DNA from 2 places in the Halomonas sp. KM072 genome. Region 2 is predicted to be linked to the other one. Evidence: predicted binding sites of a transcription regulator. Region 2 holds the regulator's gene; the other holds the start of a gene.
The links. Region 2 encodes PhoB, which activates phosphate uptake and scavenging genes when phosphate is short. Its sites were predicted from a motif close to TGTCATANNNNTGTCANA; they were not measured.
Positions count from the first base shown of each region.

Region 1: phnC (phosphonate ABC transporter ATP-binding protein) is a predicted target of PhoB. The motif match lies at 13,188-13,205, and genes of this name have one in related genera.

Region 1 is NZ_CP136132.1:3,648,956-3,663,774, forward strand. It holds gene RVM26_RS17355 (DEAD/DEAH box helicase) at 1-172, opposite strand, end outside; gene RVM26_RS17360 (IS256 family transposase) at 206-1,459, opposite strand; gene RVM26_RS17365 (hypothetical protein) at 1,523-2,002, opposite strand; gene RVM26_RS17370 (RNA/DNA-binding domain-containing protein) at 1,999-3,963, opposite strand; gene RVM26_RS17375 (site-specific DNA-methyltransferase) at 3,967-7,245, opposite strand; gene RVM26_RS17380 (IS630 family transposase) at 7,538-8,575, opposite strand; gene RVM26_RS17385 (hypothetical protein) at 8,676-9,023, shown strand; gene RVM26_RS17390 (hypothetical protein) at 9,038-9,217, shown strand; gene RVM26_RS17395 (GNAT family N-acetyltransferase) at 9,313-9,744, opposite strand; gene RVM26_RS17400 (hypothetical protein) at 10,504-10,773, opposite strand; gene tnpC (IS66 family transposase) at 10,763-12,415, opposite strand; gene tnpB (IS66 family insertion sequence element accessory protein TnpB) at 12,444-12,788, opposite strand; gene tnpA (IS66 family insertion sequence element accessory protein TnpA) at 12,785-13,075, opposite strand; gene phnC (phosphonate ABC transporter ATP-binding protein) at 13,269-14,132, shown strand; gene phnD (type 2 periplasmic-binding domain-containing protein) at 14,195-14,819, shown strand, end outside.
Region 2 is NZ_CP136132.1:3,189,819-3,204,637, forward strand. It holds gene hexR (transcriptional regulator HexR) at 118-972, shown strand; gene uvrD (DNA helicase II) at 1,088-3,286, shown strand; gene RVM26_RS15110 (TRAP transporter substrate-binding protein) at 3,412-4,500, shown strand; gene RVM26_RS15115 (acyl-CoA thioesterase) at 4,579-4,992, opposite strand; gene RVM26_RS15120 (PstS family phosphate ABC transporter substrate-binding protein) at 5,094-6,041, shown strand; gene RVM26_RS15125 (ABC transporter permease family protein) at 6,137-7,255, shown strand; gene pstA (PstA family ABC transporter permease) at 7,255-8,664, shown strand; gene pstB (phosphate ABC transporter ATP-binding protein PstB) at 8,658-9,470, shown strand; gene phoU (phosphate signaling complex protein PhoU) at 9,501-10,226, shown strand; gene cysZ (sulfate transporter CysZ) at 10,296-11,042, shown strand; gene RVM26_RS15150 (hypothetical protein) at 11,320-11,631, opposite strand; gene phoR (phosphate regulon sensor histidine kinase PhoR) at 11,959-13,254, opposite strand; gene phoB (phosphate regulon transcriptional regulator PhoB) at 13,257-13,946, opposite strand; gene ubiA (4-hydroxybenzoate octaprenyltransferase) at 14,043-14,819, opposite strand, start outside.

The sequences.
Region 1 (14,819 bases), 460 kb from region 2:
TTTGCAGGTGCCCTGGTTGTAACACCTGCAAGCGGCTCTTCACTGTGAGCCCAGGGGCAACAATAAACACAGCCTTGGAGTAGCGCCGGTCTTTAGGGTACTGAATGGCGTTAAGCGTCTGCCAAGTAATGATCAACGACATGACAGATGTCTTACCCGACCCCGTGGCCATCTTGGAGTTATAGTCAAATCTGGTGGATGGCGGTCAGGCGACAGTCCTGTCTGACTGATCGGTTACCTGCTCTCCATCCTGAAACCGGACGTTGTTCACGACCAGTTCCAGCTTGCTGAACCCCTTGATGCGCTTCCAGCGCTTCTCGGCGCTCTGGAGCAGCTTGAAGACCATCGCCAGGGTCGTCGCTCGGGAGCCGCAGTTCCGGCTCCGCTTGGTCCTCAGGCGGACCGTGGCGAAGGTCGACTCGATCGGGTTGGTGGTGCGGATATGCACCCAGTGCTCTGCCGGGTAGTCGTAGAACGCCAGCAACTCCTCCCGATCCTTGGCCAGGCACTCCATGGCTCTGGGGTACTTGGCCTCGAAGCGTTTCACGGTGCGATCGAAGGCCTTGTGTGCCTCATCGCGGGTCTCGGCCATCCAGATCTCGTGAAGGTCGGCCTTGACCTTGAGCTGCACCGATTTTGGCAGCTTATTCAGTATGTTGGCAGTCTTATGTACCCAGCAGCGCTGATGGTCGGTCTCTGGGTAAACCTTGCTCAAGGCCGCCCAGAAGCCCATGGCGCCGTCGCCGACCGCGAGCTTGGGGGCGGTGGTCAGCCCGCGCCCACGCAGCCCCGTGAGCAGCTCTTTCCAGCTGGCTTCTGACTCACGCTGGCCATCTTCGACGACGACCAGTTCCTTGCGACCCTGCTCGGTGACGCCGATGATCACCAACAGGCACAGGCGGTCATCCATGCGCACGTTGCTGTAGATTCCGTCGGCCCACCAGTAGACGTAGCGCTGGTCGACCAGGTCTCGCTGCCGCCACTCGGCATGCTCGTCTTCCCACTGCTTCTTGAGCCGCGACACCGTGTTGGCTGACAGCCCCTTGGCCTGGTCGCCCAGCAGCGCCGCCAGGGCTTCCTGGTAGTCGCCGGTGGAGATTCCCTTCAGGTAGAGCCAGGGGATCAGCTCCTCGATGCTGCGGGCCCGCTTCAGGTAGGGGGGCAGCAGGCTGCTATTAAAGCGAGCGCCTCCACCGCTGCGGTCTCGCACCTTGGGCACCTGCACGCTGACATCCCCGATGCCAGTCTGGACCGTACGCTCGGGCAGGTACCCGTTGCGGACCACGGCCTGGCGGCCATCGTCGAGCCGATGATCGGCATACTGCGCCAAGAAGGTAGCCAGTTCGGCCTCGACAGCCTTGGCAATCAAGTCACGGGCGCCTTGGCGCAGCAGCTCGTGCAGCGGGTCAGCGACCTGGGGTTCTGGTTGTGAAAGAGCCCGGAGGGTAGAATCGGTCATGGCGTATCCACTCTGTTGGTTGAGATCTTGGTCGTGATCAATCAACAGGATACGCCACCCTTCCTATCTCCTCCCATACACCAGACTTGAGCTTAACTCGGCCATCTTGTTACAGATGCGTTCCCAAGGCCCGCCATCACCATGCAGGTAAATACCTTGGCGATACTGTTCTTGAGCCTCTAACCACCAAATCAGTGTTTCGATAGCTTCAAGTTGGCAAAAATAGAAGGGGTACTGGCGTGGGCCACCTTCCCATCGGCAGCCATCCTCATCCCATTCACCACGCTCATGCCAATGCTCTAACAGTTGTCGAGTTACCGAGGTGACCCCCGGGTAGCCCGCTTCTCGCCACTCATCAACACGTTCTCGAATGCGGTTTACCTGTTCCAGGGGTTCTGAACGCGTTGTATTGCTGCGAGTATCAAAAATATCGTAAGCGGCAGGACGACGACCTTGTTGTAAATTCAGCTTCTTACCATCTCGCTCCCAGTAAGCCGTTGGGACATCATAAGGCGAGTTGATGATCAGCGATGAATGGCTCATTCGGTGGTTCCTTCTACCGCGGTATATTTTTGCTGGCTATGGTTAGGCGTGTCGGGATACTGCAGCGCTAACTGTCGATTGAGAACCATAGGCTTCAGATAGCTGTGGCGTAAACTTTCACTGTTACGCTGCATCAGCGTAGCAAGTTCGTATACGCTGAGGTAGCGGCCTTGGCAAAGGGTTAGCAATATGTGTTTCACCGTCTCTGTTGGCGGTTTTCTACCCCGGGCGGGGCTTGCAACCTGCCAAAGGTAGTCAGCGACATCCCTACCGAACTGGCTCTCCAGCTCAGCAAACGGCTGATCATCGTTACCAGAGGCTAGGGAGCTATCCCCGGATAATAGGGAGCTAGATTCAGATACTAGGGAGCTGGCTTCGGATTCTAGGGAGCTAGGTTCGGATGCTAGGGAGCTGCTGGAATCGTCGTTCGCAGCAGTAACGGCGCCAATGCCTGCGGAGTGTGTGTGGTTGGGTTCTGCCAAGGTGTAGTACATGCCACGGCTGCGGCCGTGAGGCTCTAAAAAACCCTTATCAACGAGCCCAGCCAACATCCCTGTAATGTCGACACGATGCAGGGTCAGCATTGCTTGTAGGCGCTGGTTGGTGACCTGGTTTTCTGTAGAAGCGATGACGATGGCTTGAGCTTCATCACGAGAAAGAGCCTTGAACTCAGGGCCAAACAACTGGTGAAGCCGATCGAGCACATCTTCAGGCATCATGCTGATGAGCGGGAGTGATAGCTTGACGCGATCCGGGCGAAACGTCTCGCTCAAGCTAGGTGGCTGCCAAAGATTGGCGTGCCAGCTACGGCGAATTTTATCCAATCCTGAACCAGCTTTATCGCCTACGCCTAGCCATTGGAACATCTTCTGTAGCGACTTGTTTCGGCACTCGCTCACACCTCCGGCGACCAACTGTTCTTGCGAGAGCAGCAACGTACCAGGGTTCGAAAACTCAAACGCATCCTTGAAGCGCTCAATGATGATGCCACCCTGGCCAGAGTGATCAGCATGAATCAACGCATTCACCAAGGCTTCTTTCAGAGCTTCATGGGCATCACTAGACCCACGTCGTTCTTGATTGAAAGGCACTTTCAGTGCCGGATCATGGGTCAGCTTTTGTGAGACGCGCTGATAAAACTGAAAAAGATTAGCTTCCCAGGTGCCATCGATATGCAACCGGTCACTCCAGCGAATGTTGTCGTCGTCTGCTAACCGCTCACGAAAGTCGAGCTGAAAGCCGGGGAGTACCTCGTTGTCTTGAATGGCTTCCGTTTTGCCGAACATCAACAGCCCAGCTACCGTTAAGCCAGTACTACCTGTACGACGATCCTTACGCCAACCACCTAGCTTAGTGAGCAGGCCGATATCATCTTCTGTGAGCCAAGGGTGATCAGGTGCGCGTGAGGCCACACGGTTACGAAACTGTTTAAGCGAGGCAGCATCCAAGTCGTCTAAATCGAAGTGAGCCAGAATACGACTATCCGCAGGCTCATGGTCGAGACGATCCGCAAACATTCGCTGCACTTCCGCATCGTTGCAGCGGAAATCACCTTCGTGGTTACGCCGAAAGGTTCCTTTGATGGGATCTACCCCAATATAAACGGGGCGTTCGCTTCTGGATGCACGTGGGACTTCAATCACCAGAATGGCATCACCGCCGTACGTTTCGACATTGACGTGATGCTCCTGAAGAATATTGGCACTGACTTTCTGGGCATTGTTAATCGTCACCCAGAAGTCGCCCCGTAACTTCTCTACGTCCGTTTCGCTCAGCCGAGCGGTAACAGGGCCATCATCACCTTCCTTGACGCCGAGGTAGATTGTGCCGCCTGCGGTGTTAGCAAAAGCGCTATAGGTTTCCCATAGGCTCTTGGGCAGGCCGCCTTTGGCTGCTTTGTACTCGGTATCGACCCCTTCATGGCGAGACAATACCTCGAATAAGCTAAGTTGCTGGGTCATGGCTCAGTCCAACCGAACGACTTTGAGCGATTCAATGCCTCGGTTATCAACAATCTTCACCGCAATACACTGGTTATCGCCTGGCTCAAAAGGCAGCGATTTCGTGCCGTGGTACTGGTCGAGCAGCGACTCATTGAGCTCAGCACGAATGTCTTTCTTCAGCTTGTACCAGCCGTCTTTCTTGCCGGCCATGGGGAAGAAGACTTGGCGAGGGTAAAGCGAGCGGTCGTCGTAGTCGGTATCCAGCTCCCAAACTGCAATGTCACGCTTGCCACCGGACTTCAGCTCACCGGTTTTGGTATCAAAGTAATCGAAGCCATGTACTTCTACCTGTAACTTGCCACCTTCTAGCTGATGAACTTCTACATCCGGTTGACCCATGAGCCAGAAAGACTGGTTGCTGCGGCTATTTTTCTTCAAATCTTCGGTCAGCAAGTCAGTGTTCATCTGTACCCGCAAGGCCTGAATGCCTCGGATACTGTCGATATCTTTAGCGGCCTCAGGGTCGAAGGTGAAAGCACAGAACACCAGCAGCTTAGGAGTAGGGAAAAGGTCACCCGCTTCATTCTTGGCGATCTCTACCTGACGCTGCTCCAGTGCGGCATATTCAGGCCCAAAGCTAACGGCAACTCGCTCACCGGTATCGGCCACAGTGCCTACCGCATGCAAGTATTTGGCATCTGGCAGGGTTTCCAAATCCATCAGCTTGAGTAATTGGCCGCCTTTACCGCGTATACCCGCCTTTAACAGCTCATCCCGCCACTGGGCATGGCGTGAGGTCGCACCAGAACGGGCAACAGCTACATCGGCCTCTTTGGGTTGTTCCGCCTCATCTAAACCAAGCACGGTAGCAAAAGGCACGGCTTCGACGGTGAAGGGGCCGGTAATGCGCAGCTTATCTTTGCTGGCTTCGGGTTGATCGTAGAGGGTTTCCTGGCCAGCGTGGTTAGCGATACTTTCATCCATTTTTCGCTGCATGGCTTGGCGTGCCGTGTGGAAAGCATCAAAGCTAGCTTCTGCTTTAGCTGGCCAGTCGGTAGGAAAGTCGAAAGGCACTTCCCATTCCAGCAGTGCGTTAACCAGTACCGTTTCCCCAGAAGGTAACGTCACGGTTTTGCTGTCGGATGCAGAGAAATCAACCTTATCACCCTTGCGGCCACCCTCAGAAACCTTATAAGTCAGCGGCTCACCTTTGAGTTTGCTGTTCAACTCGGCCAAGGCTTGCTCAATGGTCGGGTGGTGCTGCTCATAGATCTGATCGATCTCAGGGTTATTGGCAATCGATTTGAGGGTGATATGCGGCACGGTCTTGTAGATAAAACCACCGCTCAACCCTTCCTGCGGATACTTGAGTTCAAAGTAGTCGTAGCTGGCGGTCATCAGGCGCTGCTTGGCTAGGGTTACAGCCACACGGGAGGTGTCACAGGTAACCCAACGCCTGCCCCATTTCTCGGCCACATAGGCGGTGGTGCCAGAGCCGCATGTGGGGTCGAGAACAAGATCCCCTGGGTCGGTCGTCATTAAAAGGCAGCGCTCGATAATAGCCGCCCCAGTTTGAACAACGTAAACTTTTGGATCTGAGCGGCTTTGTACGCCTCCTCCAATATCTGTCCACATAGAAGTGAGGCGTACCAATGGGAAATCATCAAAATAACGAACGTAGCTCAAGCTTCCATTTGACGTTTGTCCTGTCCTTGAGGCTTTAATAAGCCGATTCATTCCATTCGGAACCGATGCCTTCCAGTTATTGCTTTGCCCTGGGTGAAAAAAAGATCCTTTGTATATTATTGGTTTCGTTGTTTTTTCACGGAAACCAGATGACACAATCGTATCAAACCTGAATACCTTATTTATCTCTGTAGGCAATGCCTTGGATTGTGGTGTTCTCTTCCCAAAAAAACTCTCAGCCTGATCGTATTTCGAGGATGGATCATCTTCTTGCGTGGCTTTTCGATTGAAAAGAGGACGATATTTCAAAGATTTTCTACTTTTTCCATACCAAATAACGAAGTCACCAGCTCGGCTAAGCGTATCGCTAGTGAAAGATCCGGCAGTCTGGTAATGAATTAAAGATACGAAATTGTCGTCTCCGAAAACTTCATCTAATAAGCTTCTAACTCTGTGGATATTCTCATCTGAGATCTGCACAAACACTGAACCACTGTCACTCAGCAGCTCCCTAGCCAATAACAACCGATCACGCAGGTAGGTGAGGTAGGAGTGAATGCCCAGCTCCCAGGTATCCCGGAACGCTTTGATCATCTCCGGCTCTTGGGTCAGGTCCTCATCCTTACGATCCTTCACATCCCGCTTGTGGGTGAACGGCTGAAAGTTGGAGCCGTATTTGATGCCATAGGGTGGGTCGATGTAGATCATCTGAACCTGCCCCGCCATGCCTTCTTTCTGCAGCATGGAGTTCATGACCAGTAGGGAGTCACCCGCGATTAGGCGGTTGGCCCAGTCACGTTCATGCTTATAGAAGTCGATAGCTTCACGCAGGGGCAGGTTTTCAAACGGCGCATGGAAAATATCCGGCTGAAAGGCACTGCCGCTTTTCTGGCTGGCTTTCATACGCTTTTGAACTTCACCTAAAATAGTCGCTGGGTCGATCCGCTCGTGCACGTGCAGAGAAACCGTATCCACGTCAAAACTGGTTCGTTCAGCTTTGCCTGCCCACTGAAGGTACGGCGACTGCAAGCGCTTTAGCTCTTCTAACGCTGCCCGCATCTGCTCTTGATCACCAGACGCTAAAGCATCATCAATCAGCGTTTCTACCTGGGCACGGCTAGCGGAGGAGTCAAACTGTAGCTCAGGGTCTAAGTGGGGGTCATACGCCCAAGTGGTTCGTTCTTCCACACCATCGCTGGCGGTATCCACCATACCCACGTGCGGGTTGTTCTTGCGCTTTTCATCGTGGCGGTAGGAAAGCACCTGAGCTTGGTCGGCCTTCTTCTGACGGGCTTTGCTGGTAGGAGCTTTCCTGGTGGGTGCTGATGCCAGTGGCGGTTCAGCAGGCACCTCCTGCATTTGCAGGGTGAGGTCGGGTTCTTTGTTGGCAGCCTCTGATGATTGAACCAAGAAAACTGATCCCCCTCGACCACGTCCTTTACCCAGCGCGCCTTCCTCCACCAGGGCGTCGCGTACACGCTCAAAGGCGCTTCTATCGATGCTGCTGTCTTGATGAGTAATCAAGCCCAGTAACTTGACGTTACCTACGGTAGAGCCGTCCTGTGGAACGCTTGAAAGAATTAACTCACGCAGTTGGGTATCGGTCAGGCTCATGGGGGCATCCCTGTCATACATCTGAAGGTGTCATTAGGGCGAAATAGTGCCTGACCCACCAGGAAATGAGAAGGCGACGGCTCAATGCAACGATGGCTTCGGTACCCAACCCACTGTTTTGGGACTGTCATGAGCACCAACCTGTACCTGGCAATTAGTCCAATGCTACGAAATTTTTCTAGGTTAAATTAGATTATGAGAATATGATTTCTCACCCTCTTAAGGAGAATACTATGGGACGGTGGATCGTGCTGTTGGGGATGGTGGTATTATTAACCCGGCAATAAAATAGCTATGATGCGGCGTATCGAATTGACGGGGCTTTGAAGTATTTCGCGACTCGCCTCGGGAGCTTCTGAAGCTTCCGAAGGTGAGACATCGCCTTCCTCTTCAGCTGGTCTCTGCTGCGCGCCGGAGTACCGCTATGCACGCCGGCTTTGAGGTCGCAGTTCAGATACTCATCGGGGTTCAATTCCGGCGAGTAGGGTGGAAGGTAGAACACTTCAATCTCATCCCGATGCTCCGCCAGCCAGGCCTTGACGATCTTGGCGTGATGGACCTTGAGGTTGTCCAGGATCAGGAAGACCTTCCGCTTGGCATCACGAATCAAGCGCTTCATGAAGTCGATCAGAATTTGCGCATTCATGGTGCCGTCGAAAAACCGGAACCGTACCTTGCCCTGGTTAGTGACGGCGGAAATGAGATTGATCGTCGCTCTTCTCGCATTGAGCCGGAGGATGGGGGTGACGCCTTGAGGTGAGTAGCCACGCACATGCTGGCTATCGCTACGCAACCCGGTCTCATCGCCCCAGTAAATCTCGGCATCTTCGGCCTTGGCTCGGGCATGAATGGTTGGGTAGTCCTCCTCCAGCCAGCGCTTTACTTCGGCTGGACGCTGCTCATAGGCCTGCTTCTTGGGCTTCTGAACAGTGAACCCCCAGCGTTTCAGATATTCGCCAATGGTGCGAATTGGCACCCACTTCCCGGTTTCCAGCTTGATCAACTCCTGTACGGCCTTGCGTGTCCACAGGGCATACTGAAGCTTCAACTGGTCAGGTGTCTTGTCGACCAACATGGCCTGGAGTCGACTTTCTTCATCAGGGGTGAGCTGGCGGCCAGAGCCCTCTCTTCGCCCACGAACCTGGGCGAGCAAGGCCTTTAGACCGCCTTCACGGTATTTCGTAAGCCACCGGCCGACGGTGAGGGGGTGAACGCCAACCTCCTTGGCGATCTCTTTGTTCTTCATCCCACGCTTGGAAAGGCGAACCGCAAGTTTTCGCTTTTCTTCCTGAGCGGCGGGATGGAGTGTGCGAGCATCTTCTCTGTTCATGCCGGCATTATAGCATAGCTATTTGGATGCCGGGTTAATAACAGGGTGTGCTAGTAGTCCGCGACAGGCTCCTGAACTACCAGAAACAAGCTATCGGCCTATGGCCGAATCCTGGGTAAAGCTCCAGCGGTGTATTGAGCAAGGCCATCTTTCCCCCGAAATCAGTGCATTAGGAGAAAGGTACGCCAATGGGGCGTTTACGGACTATAGCTACAATGTGGGGCGCATGAATGCCCTCATTAATGCGGTTTATCGTGATACGCCTCGTGTTCATAGGGGACACTGTAACAGTCTGGCTTCGTCCATAGCAGGACGAAAACAACAAATCGACATGCACAACGCCCAAGTCGATCAGAACCGCCAGGCTCTCCAGAACCAGATCAATCAGATCAACCAGAACCGGCCGGTCATCTGTAACCGCGTCGGCACTTACACGATGTGCCAATAAGGGAAGCTACGAGCATGCTTGACCAGTTAAAAGACCTAGTTGAAAAAAAAGGATGGATTCGGTTGTGGTTAGTCGTTGGTCTGGTCATAGGCCTCATGGGCCTATTTGCTGGAAGCGAAGGATTGCTTTTTCTAGGGATGCTAGCCATTGGTTTAGGCTGGGTGTTGCGTTGGGTGGTGCGAGGATTTGAGTAGCACTGCCATATATAACGGCAGCACCTGGCGAGGAAATTGTATTGTCATCGTCAAGGTGACAGGTCGTCACTGTAACGATGACAAAATGGCTGACCTCAGAGCTCAGCCGCTAGGTTTGAAACGCTCGCGGTAAAATTGCTCCCATCATCCACCGTTTGGAAACCATGCCTATTTGCAAACCCTTGGATCGATGAGGTCTTGCCTTGCTCGATCCCAATGACATCGTAGCGATACTTCTGGGCGAAATCGACAAGCAGTTTCAGTAGTGCGGTGCCATGGCCTTGTCGAGTTTTATCGAAATCAATACGGGCAAGGATCAGGGCTCTGCCTCCCCAAAACTTATCCTCATGTTCAAAAACTCTGATGTAAAGGTCGAATTTTTTACGCTTGGCGGTGATGTTGGTGTTGAGGCTGGAGCAGAAGGCGCATGAGGTTTTATAGCCAAACCGGGCCATCAAAAAACTATCGAGGCGAGTGCATAAGGCGTCTACGTCTGAAAGCTCACGGCGGTCAAGAAGGGTCGTCATGTTGAGGGCCTCAGCCAGAAAGGGGGGGGATGAAATATCCTATCCAGCTGTGGAACCAAGCAGCAATATCAAAGAAATGAACCAGGCGTACCAGGCATCTAGTACCAGCAACGCAGCCCTATACTCTTGGTTCTAGCAGTTCGTCCTCCTCAACTGAGGAATGGATATGGGGATATCTACAGGTTATTGGCCTTGCCTGCATCCACCCACCCTGGTTGTGTGTGGAGAGTATCAAGCGACTCCTTGCTCAGGGAAGGTGAAGCCAGTGCTGTTCTGTGGGTAGAGGGTTAGCAGTGTTTGCGGAAAAGTACACCTGCCCTTATGGAGTTCTAAGGGCAGGTGTACTTTTTTGGCCACCCCCAAGCTGGCTGACAACTTTGGTTTCTCTTTGCCTCACCCCTCTTTCCCCTGCGGTGCCGGAACTGGCGCAGCAGACACTCCGCCGCTAAAGCGGCGGTCTCTACTGCTTGTTCCTTACCGCTGGGGAAAGAGGGATGCGCTTCTCGTTAGTTTGGTATTTTTTCAAATAAATCAGTGGCTTGGTTTTTTTTGGTGTTGTTGGTGCCTGGAAAAAGTACACCTTCCCTTAATGCACCTTTAAGGGAAGGTGTACTTTTTGGCTACGAAAAAACAGTGGCCAGTAGAGGACAGAAGTCTGAAGTTGATGAATAATGCTCCTCTTTTTTTCTCAGCATGGCACCCATAATGATCCAAGAAATTCTGCATGTAAGTAAGCGTTCATTCCAAGACGTAGTTGACCTACTTCACGTCACGGAGGGGCCTTAATAACTCCGGCGAGACCTTGTATTGCTTCCTGCCATCCTCCCCCAGCACGATCACACTCTTGCGGTTGATCTTGGTGACGATCCCAAGCACCGGTCCTTCTCGACCTTCGAAGGTCACTTTCAGACCAACCCGCAACCGACTCAAGGCTTGCAGGGTTTCCTGTTCTTGCAGTTCATCAATGCGCTGGCAGATGTACTGGTTCAGTTCCAGCAACTGGTCGATGCTCATGTCTTCAATGCGCATGAACGGTGGCCTCCGGCTGTGGGTTCTGGCGATCAGGATGACGTGGATCGATCAGCGCCCGTAGTGGATTCTCGGCGAACCGGATTTTCCAGAGTCGGGGCGTCAGGTCGCTGACTTCAAGGGCCGGGTGCTGGCTGATGCGTTGCAGTACGTCCACCAGGTAAGTGTAGGGGTTAATATCGTGCAGCTTGCAGGTGCTGATCAGGCTCTGGATGATACCCAGGTGTTCCGCGCCCAGTTCAGTCCAGCAGAACATCCAGTTTTTCTTGCCCATGGGAATGGGCCGCAAAGCCCGTTCCAGGTGGTTGGTGTCTGGCTGCACGTCCGGGTTTTCCAGGAACACGGTCAGGCTGGCTTCCCGGCTGAGAACGTAGTTCAGGGCCTTGGTCAGTGGGTCGCTGGGCACGAGGCCGCCTTGTGCCAACTGATCCCGGCACCACTGGAAGAAGTCGCTGACCACCGGCTTCGAGTGATCCAACCGGTACTGGCGTTTCTTCTCGCCAGTTAGCCCCTGAGCTTTGATGGCCTCTTCATTCCGATACAGCATCGCGATCCGTTGCAGGGCCTCGGTGACGGTCTCAGGATGATCTTTCTGTGCTTCGATAAAATAGCGGCGACCATGCACCCAACATTGGGCATGGGTGACGTTCTCCTGGGCCGCGGCATAACGGGCATAGGCCGCATAGCCGTCACTGATCAGGGTGCCGCTGAACGATTCGCTGAGTACCTGTTCAATGTGGGCGCGACCACGGCTGTTCGAGTAGGTGAACACCACCTCGTCGGCATCGCCGTACAGCGGCCAGAACCAGCCAGTTTTCATCTTGCCTTTTTGCGGGCCTGCGCGCCCCTGGTGGCCGGCTTTGATGGGCGTTTCATCCATCGCCAGCACCCGGCTGCGCAACACGTTGTCGGTCTGGGCATCCACGATGGGTCGCAGCAGGTCGATGGCCCGCTTGACCAGGTTGGTCAGGGTGCTGCGACTGACGGTGACGCCGGCTTGCCGGATGCGTTGGTGCTGACGATACAGCGGCAAGTGGAACTGGAACTTGTCGACCAGCAGCCCGGCCAGCAGGCTGACATCGGCCAGGCTGTTATCCAGTACGTTGAACGGGGCTGGCGTGGTAATGGGCTTGTCGCTGCCCTTACGCCGGAACACCGGGCGTTCGCACTTGAGCACCACATAACTGGAGGCCCGCTGGGCCAGCCGGAAGGTAGTCTTGCTGCCAATCACTTCGTACTGATCGGCCTCCAGGCCGGTCAGCTCCGGTGGCAGGTGCTCAACCACTTCTACCGGCACATCGGCAGTAAAGCGCAGGCCGGTGTCGTTCAGGCAGTCGTCGTCCCGCTGTTTCTTGGCGGTGCCACGCTGATAGGCTTTAACCGTGCGCTTCTCATTTTTCGGCGGCTGCACCGGAACCGGGGCGTCATCCGACGCGAACAGGCTATCCTGCCCAGGCAGGTCAAACACCTGCTTCTCGGATTTGGGGCCGAACAGCTGCTTCTTGAACCAGTCCAGTTGATGGGTCAACTGACGAATGGCTTCGGCCTGAGCGCCCAACTGCTCCCGCAACAGGGCATTCTCCTCGGCCAGGGCCGAGTAGGAAGGTGCGTTGGACTGGGATGCGGAAGCCGTTGAATTCATGGCCCATATTATACCGGAAGTCCGTCTTCTATACCCCTCGAAAACGCTTGAACTGGCGGTATTTCTGCACCTCGATGCCATCGATCAGCAGTTGCAGATCCGTCAATGTCAGGGGGCGCTGACCGGAGGCGGATAACGGCACCCGGAACTGCCCTTGTTCCAGGCGCTTGGCCCACAGGCAGTAACCGGTGGTCGTAAAATACAGCATCTTCATCTGAGTCTTGCGCCGATTAACGAAGACGAAATACTGGCCGCTGAGCGGGTCGTGCTTCAACTGATTCCGAACCAGGGCACTCAGGCCCCGGAACGATTTGCGCATGTCGGTGGGCTCGGTGCACAGCCAGATGCGGGCCTGGCTATCGAGTCCGATCATCCGTGCTGGCTCAGCCGGAGTTCAACGCCGTTGCCCAGGCTGAGCACAATGTGCCAGCCTGGGCCGGAGGATGGGGAGTTGCCCATCAACGACGAGAGATCCAGAAAACCGGCTTCACCGGATCCAGTCGAATCATTGGTCGACGGATCGGACAGACGCTTGCGCCAATTGCAGAAACTGGCGTAACCAATGTTCCCTTGTTTGCAAAATTGCGAAGCCGAGAGGCCGCTGTCACGCTGCTGATCAACCAGGGTCTGCCACTGTTCGGGTGTGCGGTGCTTTCTCATGGGGGTAACCTCGTGTTGGAAAATGTGAGGTTACTGTAGGGCGAATTTTAGCGAGGCGGCAGAACGTCGTGGAATGAACGCTTACTAGAGGAGGCTATAACGGAGCTGAAATTATCATCAAAATGACATTGTCTAGACAACTGGTGTTCATCTGCTTCCACCAGAATGGCGCTATTCCTAAAGGAGAAGCGTCATGTCTATTCCTACTATTAACGCTGAAGGCTTAAACAAGTCGTTTGGACACCGTCAGGTGCTAAACGACGTCAGCTTTCGCGTTGCAAAAGGCGAGATGGTTGCGCTGATTGGGCCATCCGGCTCAGGCAAGTCCACGTTACTACGCCATTTGGTCGGTCTGACCTGCGGAAACCGTCATCAGGGTGGCCGTGTGTCGCTGATGGGTCGTGAAGTGCAGGCGAGCGGGCATTTGCGCAGAGCCGCTCGCATCGAGCGCTGCCGCACCGGTTATATCTTTCAGCAGTTCAATTTGGTAGGGCGTCTCAGCGTACTGACCAATGTGTTGGTTGGGCAGTTGGGTAGCATGTCGCGGCTAAGAGCTCTCTTTGGCCGCTTTACCGAGCAGGAGCGCCAGCGTGCGCGTGCTTGCTTAGCCCGAGTAGGGCTGGAAGAGCTCATTGACCAGCGCGCCAATACGCTTTCGGGTGGACAAATGCAGCGGGTAGCCATTGCCCGGGTACTCATGCAGGACGCCGAACTGATCCTGGCGGATGAACCCATTGCTTCTCTCGACCCGCGTAGTGCCCGCGAGGTCATGGAAATTCTCAGCCGCATCCACGCTGAAGATGGCCGCACTGTCGTCGTCACCCTGCACCAGGTCGATGTAGCGCGTCGCTATTGCCACCGTGCCGTTGCGCTCAAGGATGGCCGCTTGTACTTCGATGGCCCCATTAACGAACTCACCGATGAACGCCTACAAGCGCTTTACGAAAATGCCGATCTTGATGAGCTCCGCGCAAGCGAAGCCTCAAACGGCGAAGCGCTGTCCAGTGATCGCAGAGATAGAAGGCCACATACCGTCGTAACGCCGGTGCTGGGCTGATACCTGTGCCGATCACGTATGAAACTTGCCATTGATAACCCTATTACTCTGGAGAGACACCCATGACGTTTAAATATCGCCGTTTGGTTCTGCCGCTGATGGCGGGAATTGGTCTGGTGGCTAGCGCTCAGCTGTTCGCCGCCGAAACGCTCAAGTTTGGCATTATTTCTACCGAATCGAGCCAGAACCAGCAACCTATGTGGCAGCCGTTTCTGGATGATATGTCACAGAGCCTTGGGGTAGAAGTTGAGCCCTTCTTTGCGACCGATTACGCCGCGGTGATTCAGGCAATGCGCTTCGATCAGATCGATCTCGCCTGGTACGGCAACAAATCGGCGATGGAAGCCGTCGATCGTGCGGGTGGCGAGGTGTTTGCCCAGACGATCCCTGAGAGTGGTGAGCCAGGGTATTGGAGCTTGATGATTGTGCATGAGGATAGCGACCTGCACAGCATCGAAGACGTATTGGCTAACGCATCTGATCTCGTCTTTGGTAACGGCGATCCCAATTCAACGTCTGGTTACTTGGTGCCCGGTTACTACGTGTTTGCCCAGAATGACGTGGATGCTTCTTCTGCCTTTAAGCGCACCTTGAACTCCAACCATGAAACGAACGCGCTTTCGGTCGCCAACCGACAGGTCGATGTGGCGACCTTCAATACCGAGAGTATGGCGCGCCTGGAGATCA
Region 2 (14,819 bases):
AATCGCCTGCCGCAGCGCTGAGTCAAACGATGAAGCGCCATTAAAAAACGAACGTTTTAAACAGATTTATTTTGTCGTACTGTAATCCTTTGTTTTTGAGCACCCAAGGAGCTGAACGTGAGCCGCGCCCTGTTCGATGAAATGAGACGCCGCATGGAGCATTTCCGTCGCTCCGAACAAAAGGTCGCGCGGTTCGTGCTGCGCAACCCCGATGAAGTGATCCATATGCGGATCGTGGACCTTGCCACCGAGGCAAAGGTGAGTGAACCCACCGTGGTGCGCTTCTGCCGTGCCCTTGGCTGCAACGGTTTCCAGGACTTCAAGCTGCAGCTAGCCCAGATGCTGGCCAGCGGAAGTCAGTTCGCGCAGTTCTCGATGAACGACAGCGACTCGGTGGCCGAATTCTCCCACAGCATTTTCGACTCCACCGTGGGCACGCTGCTGTCGGTGCGCGACCGGCTCGATAACGAAGCGCTGGGCAAGGCCGTCAATGCACTGGCCATGGCCAATCGCGTCGAGTTCTACGGCTTTGGCGCCTCCGGCGCGGTGGCCTTCGATGCCCAACACAAGTTTTTCCGCCTGCAGATATCGACCTCCGCCTACGCCGACCCGCACATGCAGAACATGTCGGCGGTGACCCTGCAGGAGGGCGACGTGGTGGTCGCCATCTCGCAGACAGGCCGAACCCGGGCGCTGGTGGCCAGCGTTCGCCTGGCCCGCGAAGCAGGCGCCACCGTGATCGGCCTGTGTCCCAGCGAATCACCGCTGGCCCAGGAGGTGAGCCTGCCGCTGTTCATCGACGTGCACGAAGACACCGAGATTTACACCCCGCTCAGCTCGCGTATTGCCCACCTGGTGCTGATCGACGTGCTGGCGGTGGGCGTGGCCAAGACCCGGGGCCCCAAACTGGCCGAACAGTTGAAAGCGGTGAAGAAGAGCCTGACCACGCTGCGTTACCCGGAAGAGTCCTGAGCAACGGTTCTGATAAAGAGTCCTGAGCCAACGTCCTGAAGACACGCTGTATGCACAGCCAGTGTGCTGGCTGTGCTAGACTGGTCGCCCCTTTTTTGAACCGGCAGCGGCTTATATGGACGACGTCACGGCGATACTCGATCATCTCAACCCGGCCCAGCGGGAAGCCGTCAGTGCGCCCCAGGGCAACCTTCTGGTACTGGCCGGCGCCGGTTCCGGCAAAACGCGTGTGCTGGTACACCGCATTGCCTGGCTGATGCAGGCCGAAGGGCTTTCCCCTTATGCGCTGCTGGCCGTCACGTTTACCAACAAGGCCGCCCGAGAGATGCGCACGCGTCTGGAAGCCTTGCTGGGCATCTCCATGCGCCATGTCTGGGTGGGTACCTTTCACTCGATCTCGCACCGGCTGCTGCGCACCCATTGGCAGGATGCTCGACTGCCCCAGCACTTTCAGATCATCGACTCCGATGACCAGCTGCGGCTGATCAAGCGGCTGCTGAAAGACTACTCGATTGACGATGAGCGTTTCCCGCCACGCCAGGTGCAGGGGTTCATTTCTGGTTGCAAGGAAGAGGGCCTGCGACCCCATCAAGTGAACGTCAATGGCGATGCGTACCTCGCCCAGATGGTCGAGCTCTACGAGCGCTACCAGTTCACCTGCGAGCGAGGCGGGCTGGTGGATTTCGGTGAGCTGCTGCTGCGCAGCCTGGAGCTGTTGCGCGACAACCCGCCGCTGCTGAACCACTATCGCGAGCGCTTTGGCCATGTGCTGGTGGACGAGTTTCAGGATACCAACACCCTTCAGTACGCCTGGCTCAAACTGCTCACCGGCCAGCAGACCCCGATGACCGCCGTGGGCGATGACGACCAGTCCATTTACGGCTGGCGGGGCGCCAAGGTCGAGAACATTCGCCGCTTCGAAGAAGAGTTTCCCAACACCCATACCGTGCGCCTGGAGCAGAACTATCGCTCTACCAGCGCGATTCTGGAAGCGGCCAATACGCTGATCAGCCACAACAGCGAGCGCCTCGGCAAGAACCTCTGGACCGATGGCGCCGAAGGCGAGCCTATCTCGGTATATGCGGGGTTCAACGACCTCGAGGAAGCCCGCTATATCGTCGATACCATCAAGGAGAAGGTCAACGAAGGCTTCAACCGCCGGGACGTGGCCATCCTCTACCGCTCCAACGCCCAGTCGCGCCTGCTGGAAGAGACGCTGATTCGCCAAGGCATGCCCTATCGTATCTACGGCGGCCACCGCTTTTATGAGCGGCTGGAAATCAAGAACGCCCTGGCCTACCTGCGCTTGCTGCTCAACCGTGATGACGATGCCTCCCTGGAGCGCGTCATCAACGTGCCCACCCGTGGCATTGGCACGCGCACCGTGGAAATCGTCCGCCATCACGCCCGTGAGCAGAGCGTGTCGCTGTGGCAGGCGCTGCACGACACCCTTCAGGATGGCACCTTGAGAGGCCGCGCAGGCAACGCCGTGCAGGCCTTTACCAACTTGATCGAACAGCTGGACAACGACACGTCCGGGCTGCCGCTCCACGAGATCATCGACCACGTCACGGCGCGCACCGGGCTGATCGAACACCATCAAAGCGAGCGCGGTGAAAAAGGCCAGGCGCGGGTCGAGAACCTGGAAGAGCTGGTCAACGCGGCCCGGGCCTTTACCCATGGCGATGCCTTCGAGACCCCAGAAGCCGGAGAAGGCATGGCCGCGCTGGAAGCCTTCCTTTCGGAAGCCGCCCTCAACGCAGGCGACCATGAAGCCGAGGAGTTCGAAGACAGCGTGCAGCTGATGACCCTGCACTCGGCCAAGGGGCTGGAGTTCCCGGTGGTGTTCATTGCCGGGGTGGAAGAGGGGCTGTTTCCCCACAAGATGTCCGTGGAGGAGCCAGGCCGCCTGGAGGAGGAGCGCCGCCTGTGCTACGTGGGCGTGACGCGCGCCATGCAGAAGCTCTACCTGACCCACGCCGAGACTCGCCGACTGCACGGCAAAGAGGTGTTCCCACGCCCGTCCCGGTTTCTTCGTGAGCTACCGCCTCATCTGCTGGAAGAAGTGCGTCTGCGCGGCCATGTCTCGCGCCCCGTGACCGCGTCACGGCCCAGCTTTGCCCAATCCAGCATCGAAAGCGACGGCGACCTGCCCGCCCTGCATGTCGGCCAGCGGGTGGGCCACCCGGTGTTCGGCGAAGGCATCATTCTGAACGCCGAAGGCGAAGGCGCTCGGGCGCGGGTTCAGGTGAGCTTTGACGGCGAAGGCGTGAAGTGGCTGGTACTCGGATTTGCCAAGCTCACTCCCATGTAACCCGTTGACCCGCCAGCAGGACTGGGTACTTGCCCAATAAAACCTGCTTGGCGCATACTGGCAGGCGGACACTGCGCTCACTGCGCTTATAAAAAACATCCAATAATTTCGGAGTCATGCCCGCCATGCAACGCCGTCAATTCCTGAAAACCGCCGGCCTGGGTGCCGCCGGTGTCGCTGCTGCCCCCTTTGTTTCTACCGCCAGCGCTAACGAAACCTACACCTGGGATATGGTCACCTCCTGGCCGAAGAATTTCCCCGCCCTGGGTACCGGTGCTAACGACTTTGCTCGTCGTGTGGAACAGCTCTCTAACGGCCGCATGCGCATTCGCGTTCACGGTGCAGGCGAGCTGGTACCGGCACTGGAAGTCTTTGATGCCGTCGCCGCTGGCACGGCTGAAATGGGTCACTCCGCGTCTTACTACTGGCGCGGTAAAGTCGCGGCTTCTCAGTTCTTCACCGCCGTGCCATTTGGCATGACCACCACTGAAATGAACGCCTGGTTGTACCATGGCGGTGGCCAGGAGCTGTGGGACGAGATCTACGCCAACCACAACCTCAAGCCCTTTGCCGTCGGCAACACCGGCACTCAGATGGCAGGCTGGTTCAAGAAAGAGATCAATTCGCTGGCCGACATGCAGGGCATTCGCCTGCGCCTGCCAGGCCTGGCCGGTGAAGCCATGAACGGTATCGGTGTCACCACCGTGAACATGCCGGGCTCCGAAATCTTCACTTCGCTGCAAACCGGTGTTCTGGATGCCGCCGACTGGGTAGGCCCCTACAACGACATGGCCTTCGGCCTGCATCAGGTGGCCGACTACTACTACACGTCGGTATGGAACGAGCCCACAGCGGCGCTGGAAGGCACCGTCAACCTGGACGCCTGGAATGCCCTGCCGGAAGACCTGCAGGACGTGATTCGCGAAGCGGCACGTGCATCCAACCTGGCCATGATCAGCGAGTTCGCCTACCGCAACGCCCAGGCGCTCAAGACACTGGTCGACGAGCACGGCGTGCAGCTGCGCACCTTCCCGGATGACGTCATGGCCGCGCTGTACGAGTCCTCCAAAGAAGTCATTCAGCGCCAGGTCGATGGCGACGAAGAGTCGCGTCGCGTGTGGGAATCCTACTCGGCCTTCCAGAGCGTGCTGCGCCCCTTCAGTGACGTAGGCGAGTATGCCTACCTGAAGAGCCGCGACAGCGTGGGTGCCTGATCACCTTCGACTCAAAAGGGCGCCTCGGCGCCCTTTTTGTTATGACGCCTTTGTTATGACGACGGTGTCATGGCCACATCAGCTGTGAACCGCTCTGATCCGACCATTATCATCCAGCGCCACCATGACGAAACGCGCTTCGGTGACCTTCTGGCGCTCTTCGATGTGTCGGCCATGGGGAGGACGCACCCAGACCTCCACGTCGATACGGATCGAGCTATGGCCAATATCCTGTACCTGGGTGTATACACTGACCATAGAGCCCACCCGCACCGGGCTTAGAAAATCCATGGCTTCGATGGCGACCGTGGCAGTGCGCCCACCCGCCTCTCGGCCAGCGGCCAGTTCGGCGGCCTGGTCCATATGATTCACCAGCCAGCCGCCGGGAATGTCCCCGTAGAGGTTGGTATCCTGACGAGAAGCCAGTAATTTTAACGTGAGCTGCCCTTTAGGGGCGGGAGCATCGTCCACATCGGAATCCAGTGGTGTCATGAGGTCGTCGCTTTGCAAGGTTATTGTTGTGGTCGGGCCTGGCGCCTATTGCTGCACTGCAACAACAGACTGGCACCAGTTAATCACAAGAGGAACAGCGTTTGAAGAGCGACAGTGTACAGCGATGGAGACCTTACCGCCTACTGCTGGCAAGCTGGCTATGCTGCTGCAGCGCCTTTGCCTGGGCGCAGCCAGCGCCCATCAGCGGCACGCTGGGCACCGTGGGCTCGGACACCATGGCCGGGCTGATGCTGCGCTGGGGTGAAGCCTTGAATGCGCGCTACCCCGATATCACTCTGCAATTTCAGGCGGGGGGGTCGGCCAGCGCCCCCACGGCCTTGGTGGCAGGCACCACCCGCATCGGGCCCATGTCACGGGCCATGACCGAACGCGAGCGCCAGCAGTTCATCCAGCGTTATGGCTACCCGCCGCTGCAACTCAGCGTCGCCCGCGATGCCCTGGTGCTGGTGGTACATCGTCATAACCCGCTGGAAGCCCTGTCACTGGCGCAGCTAGATGCCATCTTCTCTACCACCCTCGCCTGTGGTGCCGATGCGCCCTTGCAGCGGTGGGAAGCGCTGCTGCCCTCCACGGATTGGCCTTACGGGCACATTGCCCTGCACGGCAGAACCCTGGCCTCCGGCACCCAGGGGCTGTTCCAGCAGCGCGCCTTGTGCGGCGGGCAGTTTCGCCGCGATATCAGCGAACATCCCGGTGCGGCAGCGGTGATTGCCGCCGTGGGGGAGTCGCCCAACGCCATGGGCTATGCCGGATACAACCACCTGACGCCCATGGTGCGCGCCGTGGCGCTGGCCGATGAGCAAGGCAACCCGGTAGAGCCCAGCGTGGCGAATATTCAAAAGGCCACCTATCCACTCTCCAGAACGCTGTATCTCTACGTCAACTTGCCCCCCGGCGAAGCGCTCCCGGCGGCCGAGCAAGCCTTTCTGGAGTTGGTCTTTTCAGCCGAAGGGCAGCAGATCGTGCAGGCGGCAGGCTTCGTGGCGCTTCCCGACCACCTGCGCAGCAGCCAAGCGTTGGATGAATAAACTGTCATCCAATTGTCACAAACAGGGCGTAGGGTAAGCTATTCTGGCCACAAACCCTTATTTTCATCACGGCACCTGCTTCGTATGATGTCGACATGACTCCTCCTCGGCTACCTGCTTCGCGTCAGCCGCTACGTTTGCTTCACGACCGTATTGCCACCGGACTGATTACGGCTGGCGGCATTGCTGTTTTGCTGGCGATCCTCGCCATTGGCATCTTTCTGGTGTGGGAAGCGCTGCCGCTGCTTGGTTTTGGCGAAGCGCTCTCCCTGGCCACGCTGTCGCCGCTCGCTTGGGGCACCCTCAAAGCTGCCCTGGCGGCCATGCTGTTTGCCACGCCCATTGCGCTAGGGGCCGCCATGTATTCGGCGCTGTTCATGTCGTCACGCCTGCGCAGCCGCATCAAGCCCGTGATGGAGTTGATGGAAGCAATACCCGGCGTGGTGATTGGCTTCATTGCCGGACTGCTGCTGGCCCCGTGGGTAGAGCGTCATTTGGCCAGCGCCCTGCTCGTACTGGCCTGGCTGCCGCTGAGCGCAGCGCTGGCAGGTGCCCTTTGGCATATGGCCAGCAGCCGTTGGCGCCAGCGGCTGCCGCTGTCGTCGGCGGCACTGTGGCTGATACCGTGGCTCGCCTGCATGACCGCCCTGGCCCTGTGGGCGGCATCGCTCGCCGAAACCCACTGGCTGGGGGGCGACTTGCGTCTGTGGCTGGAGCAGCGCCACGGCATCGACTACGCCACTCGCAACGCCCTGATCGTCGGCATCGCCATGGGCTTTGCGATTATTCCCAGCATCTACTCGCTGGCCGATGACGCCCTGGCCGACGTGCCATCCACCTTGATGGAGGGCGCCCAGGCGTTGGGCGCCAGCCGCTGGCAAGCGCTGTGGAAAGTCGCCCTGCCCACCGCAGGCCCTGGCGTGTTTTCGGCGGTGATGATTGGCGCAGGCCGCGCCGTGGGCGAAACCATGATCGTGCTGATGGCCAGCGGCAACACCGCACTGTTCAGCGCCAGCCCCTTTGAAGGGCTACGCTCATTGTCGGCGTCGATTGCCATCGAGCTACCGGAGGCCTCCCCCGGCGGCATGACCTATCACCTGCTGATTCTGGCGGCGCTGGCGCTGTTCATCTTCACCTTCTCGGTCAATACGCTGGCCGAAGTCGTGCGCCAGCGCCTGCGTCGGCGTTACCAGCGGCTGGGAGGCGCACGCTAATGGGCTGGCGAGCGCTGAGCTTTCGCCTGAACACGGCGGGCAACCGGCTGTGGCCCTGGCTATGTGCGGGTAGCGTGGCCCTTTCGCTGCTCATGCTCGGCGCTTTGCTGGTACTGCTGACCACCAAAGGGTTAGGTCACTTCTGGCCCGCCGAGCTGGAGGAGGTCACCCTGCACAGCGGCGAAACGGTGATCGGCCAGCCGGTGCGCGAGGTGCCGCTACCCCATGCCCAGGGCATGGAGCGGCTCTATTTTACCGGCAACCGCGACCTCACGGGTGCCAGCTGGCGCTGGCTGGCCGTCGATCAAATCGCCCAGGTCACCACACCCGCTGAGCTGATACGCCTGGAGCGCACCCCCTGGGGCGACTTTCTTGGCCGCCTGGATGCCGTCGAAAGCGAAGGCCAACGGCTTGAAGGGCAGGCGGCCATGGAGTTCGTGCGCCAAGCCCTGATGCTGCCGCCAAACCAGCGCCCCGACGCCCAGCTGTTGCTGGAAGCCAATGGCAGGGTACAGCCCCAGCCGCTGGCGGGGATCACCCGCCTGCAAACCCCCAACGCCATGGCCTGGCACCAAAAGGTGGCAGCCTGGGGCGGGCGCGTGTGGCAGTTCCTCAGTGAGGGGCCGCGTGCGGCCAATACCGGGGGCGGCGTATGGCCGGCCATTTTCGGTACGCTGCTGATGGTGATTCTCATGTCCGTGATCGTCACCCCCTTTGGCGTGCTGGCGGCCATCTACCTCAACGAAATTGCCCACCAGAACCGCCTGACCCATCTGGTGCGTATCGGGGTCCGTAACCTCGCTGGCGTGCCCTCCATCGTATATGGCGTGTTTGGGCTGGGAGTTTTCGTGTACGGCATCGGCGGTTCCATCGACAGCTGGTTCTTCGAAGACGAACTGCCATCACCGACCTTTGGTACCGGCGGGCTGCTGTGGGCATCGCTGACCCTGGCACTGCTGACCCTGCCGGTGGTGATCGTGGCTACGGAAGAGGGCCTGGCACGCATTCCCGATGCCCAACGTGAAGGGGCCGTGGCGCTGGGGGCGACCCGCCTGGAGATGCTCACGCGCATCGTGCTGCCCATGGCCATGCCCGCCATGCTGACCGGGGTGATTCTGGCCGTGGCGCGGGCCGCTGGCGAAGTGGCCCCGTTGATGCTGGTGGGCGTCGCCAAGCTGGCTCCGCAAATGCCCCTGGACGGCGAGTTTCCCTACCTGCATCTCGAACGCAAGTTCATGCACCTCGGCTATCATCTATTTGATACGGCCTTCCACGGTGAAGACGTACAGGCCTCGATCCCCCTGGTGTTTGCCACCGCACTCCTGCTGGTGCTGATTGTGCTGGTGCTTAATCTAACTGCCATATTTCTGCGTCATTATCTGAGGCGTCAACGAGGAAACGAATGCTAGCGTTATCATCCGCCAACACTGCTCAACCGCCGGTGACGCGCTTCTCAGCCGACGCCCGGTGCCTGAGCATCCACCAGTTCAACCTCGCTTATGCGGGGAAACCGGCGTTGCGTGACCTGACGCTCGACGTACCTCGTCACCGGGTGACCGCGTTCATCGGCCCCTCGGGCTGCGGAAAGTCCACGCTGCTACGGGCAATCAATCGGCTTCACGACTTGAACGAATCCGTGACCCACGACGGCCATATCTACCTGGAAGAGCAGGACATTCATGCGCCACGCATGAACGTGACCGAACTCAGACGGCGGGTAGGGATGGTGTTTCAGACGCCCAACCCGTTCCCGATGTCGATCTACGAAAACGTGGCCTTTGGCCTGCGCCTGCAAGGGCGCCTGCCCAAACGCAAACGCGACGACATCATCGAGTGGGCGCTGACATCGGCCGCTCTGTGGGATGAGGTCAAGGACCGCCTGCACCGTTCGGCCTGGCAGCTCTCCGGCGGGCAACAGCAGCGCCTGGTGATTGCCCGGACGCTGGCCGTTCAGCCGGATGTCCTGCTGCTGGACGAGCCCGCCTCGGCCCTCGACCCTATTTCGACCCTCAAGATCGAGGAGTTGATACGCAACCTGAAGTCCCAGCTCACCCTGGTGCTGGTGACTCACAATATGCAGCAGGCCGCGCGGGTTTCCGACTACACGGCCTTTTTGCAAAACGGTGAACTGATCGAATATGGGCCCACGGATCAAGTGTTCACCAACCCGCGTCTACAACGCACCGAAAACTACATTACCGGCCGCATGACCTAGGCCCCATCGACGATACGTCAGGAGTGCTCAATGGATATCACGAGCGAGACACACAGCCAACACATCTCTCGCCAGTTCAACCAGGAGCTGGAAGAGCTGAAGACCCACCTGATGGCCATGGGCGGTCTGGTGGAAAAGCAGGTGCAGGATGCGGTGCACGCCCTGCTGGAGGGCGACAGCCGCCTGGCGGAAAAAGTGCGCGACAACGACCGTCAGGTCAACGACCTGCAGCTGCAAATCGACGACGAATGCACCCGGGTGCTGGCTCGCCGTCAGCCGGCGGCATCGGACCTGCGGCTGGTGCTCGCGGTCATCCGTGCCACCTCGGACCTGGAGCGAATCGGCGACGAAGCCAGCAAGATTGCCCGCAATGCGCTGTTGTTAAGTGAAAATAGCGGTGGCATTCGCGGTCTGGTAGAAGTTCGCCATATCAGCGAGCACGTGCGCAAGATGCTGCGTGACGCCTTGACCGCCTTCGCCCGCTTCGATACCGAGCTGGCCATGCAGGTCGTTCGCGAAGACGAATCGGTAGACGACGAGTACGGCAGCGCCATGCGCTCGCTGATGACCTTCATGATGGAAGACTCGCGCTCCATCAGTTCGGTGCTGAGCATCATGTGGGTACTGCGCGCCCTGGAACGGGTGGGCGACCACGCCAACAACCTGGCGGAATACGTGGTGTACCTGGTGAAAGGCCTGGATATTCGCCACAGCGATCCCAGTACCCTGGAACAGAAGGTCATGAAAAAATCTTGACCTGCCCGCCAAACCCTCCTGCAATACGCCCAGATAATCATCTGGGCGTTTTTTAGGGAGTAATGTCGCGTGAATGCACTCAACGCGTTGGGTCAAGGCACCCGCCTGGTGTATCAGCCCGGGCTAAGGCGCTATGTCTTTCTACCCATTCTGGTCAATCTGCTCGTGTATACGGGTATGGTTTACGTGGTCTTCACACGTTTTTCGGGCTGGCTGGAGAGCAGCATGGCCATGGTGCCTGGCTGGCTGGAGTGGTTGTCGTGGCTCATCTGGCCGCTATTCTTCATCAGCTTGCTGGTGGTGATCTTTTTTAGCTTCACCCTGGTGACTCACCTGATCGCAGCGCCTTTCTATGGGTTTCTGGCGGCTCAGGTAGAGCGCCAGGCCACCGGGCGTGAGCCTCTGGATGACCGAGGGCTGGTCAAAACGGCGCTGGACGCTGTGGGACGAGAGCTGGTCAAGCTGAGCTATATCCTGCCGCGCATGGCTGTGCTGTTCCTGTTCAGTTGGATTCCCGGCTTGAACGTCTTCGCGCCTCCCTTATGGGCGCTCTTTTCTGCCTGGGTCATGGCCATTACCTATCTGGATTACCCGATGGATAACAACAAAGTGTCGTTCAAGGACATGCGCAGCAGGCTTTCACGGCGCTGGTGGCCGAGCATGACATATGGCGGGCTGGTCATGCTCATCACCTGGATCCCCTTGGCCAACCTGTTCCTGATTCCAGGCGCCGTCGCAGGCGCCGTCCTCATGTGGGACCGCCACTATCGTGGCACACCGGACACACGGGATAAGGCGGCAGGCTCGGCGCTCTGAATCAGAGCCACTCATCAAAGGGCCGCCCATATAGCAGGCACAAAAAATTAGACCCCGCTAGGCGGGGTCTCGACCACTCTTACTTGTGAACGATACTGACTGCTGGCTTCCTATCCGTTTGCGGGACTCCAACCTTGGAATTTACCCTGACCAGTGTCTTGACCGTTTTCTGATTCATCCGTGAATCGATGAGCATCCTTGCTATGGGACATCCTTGCCCCTTGTTTGCTCAACCCTAAGCGTAAGAGTTTTTTCCAGCTTTGCAAAGAATTGTTACTTAACTACCGCTGTTTTCTTCAACTACGTCTTCTGGGGTGTACTCGGCACCACCACTCATGTTGGTGGAGTCCGGCTCATCCACGACGTCGGGGCCTTGAGTGCCGTGATCCGTCGTCAGGTCTTCGGTGTCATAGCTGCCGGGCTCGGCTGTGCCAGACTGTGTGTTCATGGGCTCATCTTCGACGGTTACATCCTGATTCTGGTCGATGGATGAGTGATCCGTGGTGTCTGCAAAAGCCAGTGGGCTTGCCATCAGGCCAAAAGAAACACCTAAAATACCAGCTTTCTTGAGTAGTTCCTTGGACATCATATTCCGCCTCCTCGATCGCTGTTGATACCGCATAGTTAAGGAAGAGTGACTTCATGTCTTACCAGTTCCTGCGGTAATCTTCCTTGCCTAGAATATTGCATACGTTGTGCCACGCATGCCAAAAATCAAAAAAATTATTTATTATCAATAATTTAAAAAAACAAGGATGGTATAAAGCATGGGCTCAGGGGGTCATGACCACGCCTTTGAGGTGGTTAAAAATGACACATGAGTGATGTGTGACCAGAGTTCTATGCCAATATGGCACACTTATACAGGGGTTGTGCAGGAAGCGGATAAGGAGGAGCGCAAAGCGTCATCGAGCCCTCAAGCCGAGCCGCTGACTCGCTTGGCAGGGAAGACACAGCGAAAGGATGCCCCCTCGCCAGGATGTGACTCTATGTTGAGCTGGGCCTCGTGGCGCAGCAGCACGTGCTTCACGATGGCCAGGCCCAGACCCGTCCCTCCTGTTGCCGTACTACGCCCTTTATCCACTCGATAGAAGCGCTCGGTCAGGCGGGGGATATGCACCGGATCAATGCCATCGCCATCATCCTCGACCTCGATACACCCGCTGCCGTTGGCGGCCACCGACCAGCGCAACGTGATCTGACTGCCTTCTGGGGTATAGCGCACGGCATTGAAGGCTAGATTGGAAATGGCGCTGCGCAGCTCCTGCTCGCTGCCGATCAAGCCAGCGTCGCTCTCCAGAATGACCTGCACACTGTGCTGCTGCCTGGAGAGCGCCAGGGCGTCTCGGCGAATGCTGTCGAGCATGGGGCCTACGGCCAGCGTCTGGTGATCATCGCCTCCCTGGTCGATTTCCAGCCGTGACAGCAGCAGCAGGTCGTTGACCAGATTCTGCATTCGTCGCGTCTGCTCCTCCATCTGTACGATCCCTTTACCCAGGCGGGGAGGCAGCAGCTCCTTGAGGTCGCCGTAGGTTTCCAGATAGCCCGACAGCACGGTCAGCGGAGTGCGCAGTTCATGGGAGACGTTGGCGACGAAGTCACGCCGCATCTGCTCCAGGCGATGCAAGCGCGTGATATCACGGGCCATGACCAGCCGCTCGTCATCGCCGTAGAGGGTGATCTGATACTGGAGGATGCGCCGCTCGTCGATCGGCGAGGTCAGCGTCAGCGGCTCGCTGTAGTCGCGGGCATTGAAGTAGCTGATGAAGCGAGGGTCGCGCAGCAGGTTGGTGATGTGCTGGCCACGATCGTGGGCGGTTTGCAGCCCCAGCATGTCGGTGGCCGCGCTGTTCCACCACTCCAGGTCGCCGTGGCGGTCCAGCATCACCACGCTATCGCGCATGGCTTCGGAGGACTCCTGGATTCTCGCCAGCGTCGCCCGTAAACGACTTTGGGTAATGCGCTGGCTTTTCTGGTAGCGATAGAGGCGGTCGAACAGCTCCCCCCACATGCCCTTCGCCGCCGGGGGCTCATCGTGGGGGTGAAGCGTCAGCCAAAGGAAGAGCGCTCGAAACTGGCGCAGATGATAGACCAGACAAAACAGCAGCCCCGCCGCCAGCCCGGCGCCAGGGTAATCCACCAGCCATCCCAGGCAGAGGCCCAACAGGGCCAGCCAGATGATGCGCCAGATCTCACGGCTCCACAGGCGCACGCTTACACTCGCGCAGAGAACCGGTACCCAGTACCGCGCACCGTTTGAATCAGATTTTGATGAGGCTCGCCCAGCGCTTTACGAAGACGACGAATATGCACGTCCACCGTGCGCTCTTCCACGTAGACGTTGCCACCCCATACCTGGTCAAGCAATTGGCTGCGCGTGTAGGCGCGCTCCTGATGGGTCATGAAAAACTGCAGCAGACGATACTCGGTAGGCCCCATTTCCAGCGCCTTGCCATGGGCGCTGACCCGGTGGCTCACCGGGTCCAACAGCAGACCATTGATTTCGATGGGGTCTTCCACGCCACGCGGCGTGGCACGGCGCAGCACGGCCTTCAGGCGGGCCACCAGCTCACGGGGGGAAAAGGGCTTGGTGATATAGTCGTCGGCACCCGCTTCCAGGCCCTGGATCTTGTTGTCCTCTTCGCCCTTGGCCGTCAGCATGATGATCGGCAGCTCGGCGGTGGCTTCTTCGCGCTTCAGCCGACGGGCCAGCTCGATGCCGCTGGTGCCCGGCATCATCCAGTCCAGCAGCAACAAGTCAGGCTGGTGGTCGACGACCATGGCGTGGGCATCCTGGGCGTTGTCCGCTTCAAGCACGCGATAGTCAGCCATCTCCAGCGCCACGGCGATCATTTCGCGGATCGGCGCCTCATCATCGACGATCAGTACGGTCTTGGCGGTCATTCCAGGGCCTCACGGTGCTCTATTCAGGAAGGTTCAATGACATGCGTGTGACGATAACACCATGACTTGATGACAGTTCCATGACACCCAGTCAATTTAGCCCGCTACCGGCCACCAGCTCAAGGCAATACCTGCAAAGACCAGCAGACCCGACCAGTGGTTGTTCAGGAAGGCCTGAAAACAGCGGTCTCGATCGCGCCCGACGATCAGCCACTGCTGGTACACGAACGTCGCCGCCATGCCCAGCAACCCCAGCCAGAAAAAGCCCCCTAGCCCAACGCGCAGCGCGACCCAGCTCAGCAGGGCCAGCACGCTTGCCTGCAGCACTCCGATGATCAGCCGGTCAGCACGGCCAAACAGCACGGCGGTCGACTTGATACCGATTTTCAGATCATCGTCACGGTCGACCATGGCGTACTGGGTATCGTAGGCAACGGTCCACAGCAGGTTGGCACTGAACAGCAGCCAGGCTTCCAGAGGCACGTGGCCCAATACCGCGCCAAACGCCATGGGAATGGCCCAGGAAAAGGCCGCGCCCAGCACCACCTGCGGGAAGTGGGTGTAGCGCTTCATGAACGGATACACGAAAGCCAGCAGCACGCCGCCCACCGACAGCAGCACGGTGAACCAGTTAGTCAGCAGCACCAAAATGAAGGCAGCGGCGACCAGCGCCACGAACAGCAGCTGGGCTTCGGTTTCGCTGATGCGTCCCGTGGCCATGGGGCGCTGGCGAGTACGCTTGACGTGGCCATCCACATGGCGGTCGGCATAGTCGTTCACCACGCAGCCCGCAGCCCGCATCACGTAGACACCGGCAATGAAGATGATCAGCACGGAGCGACCCGGCACCCCTTCTGCAGCCACCCACAGCGC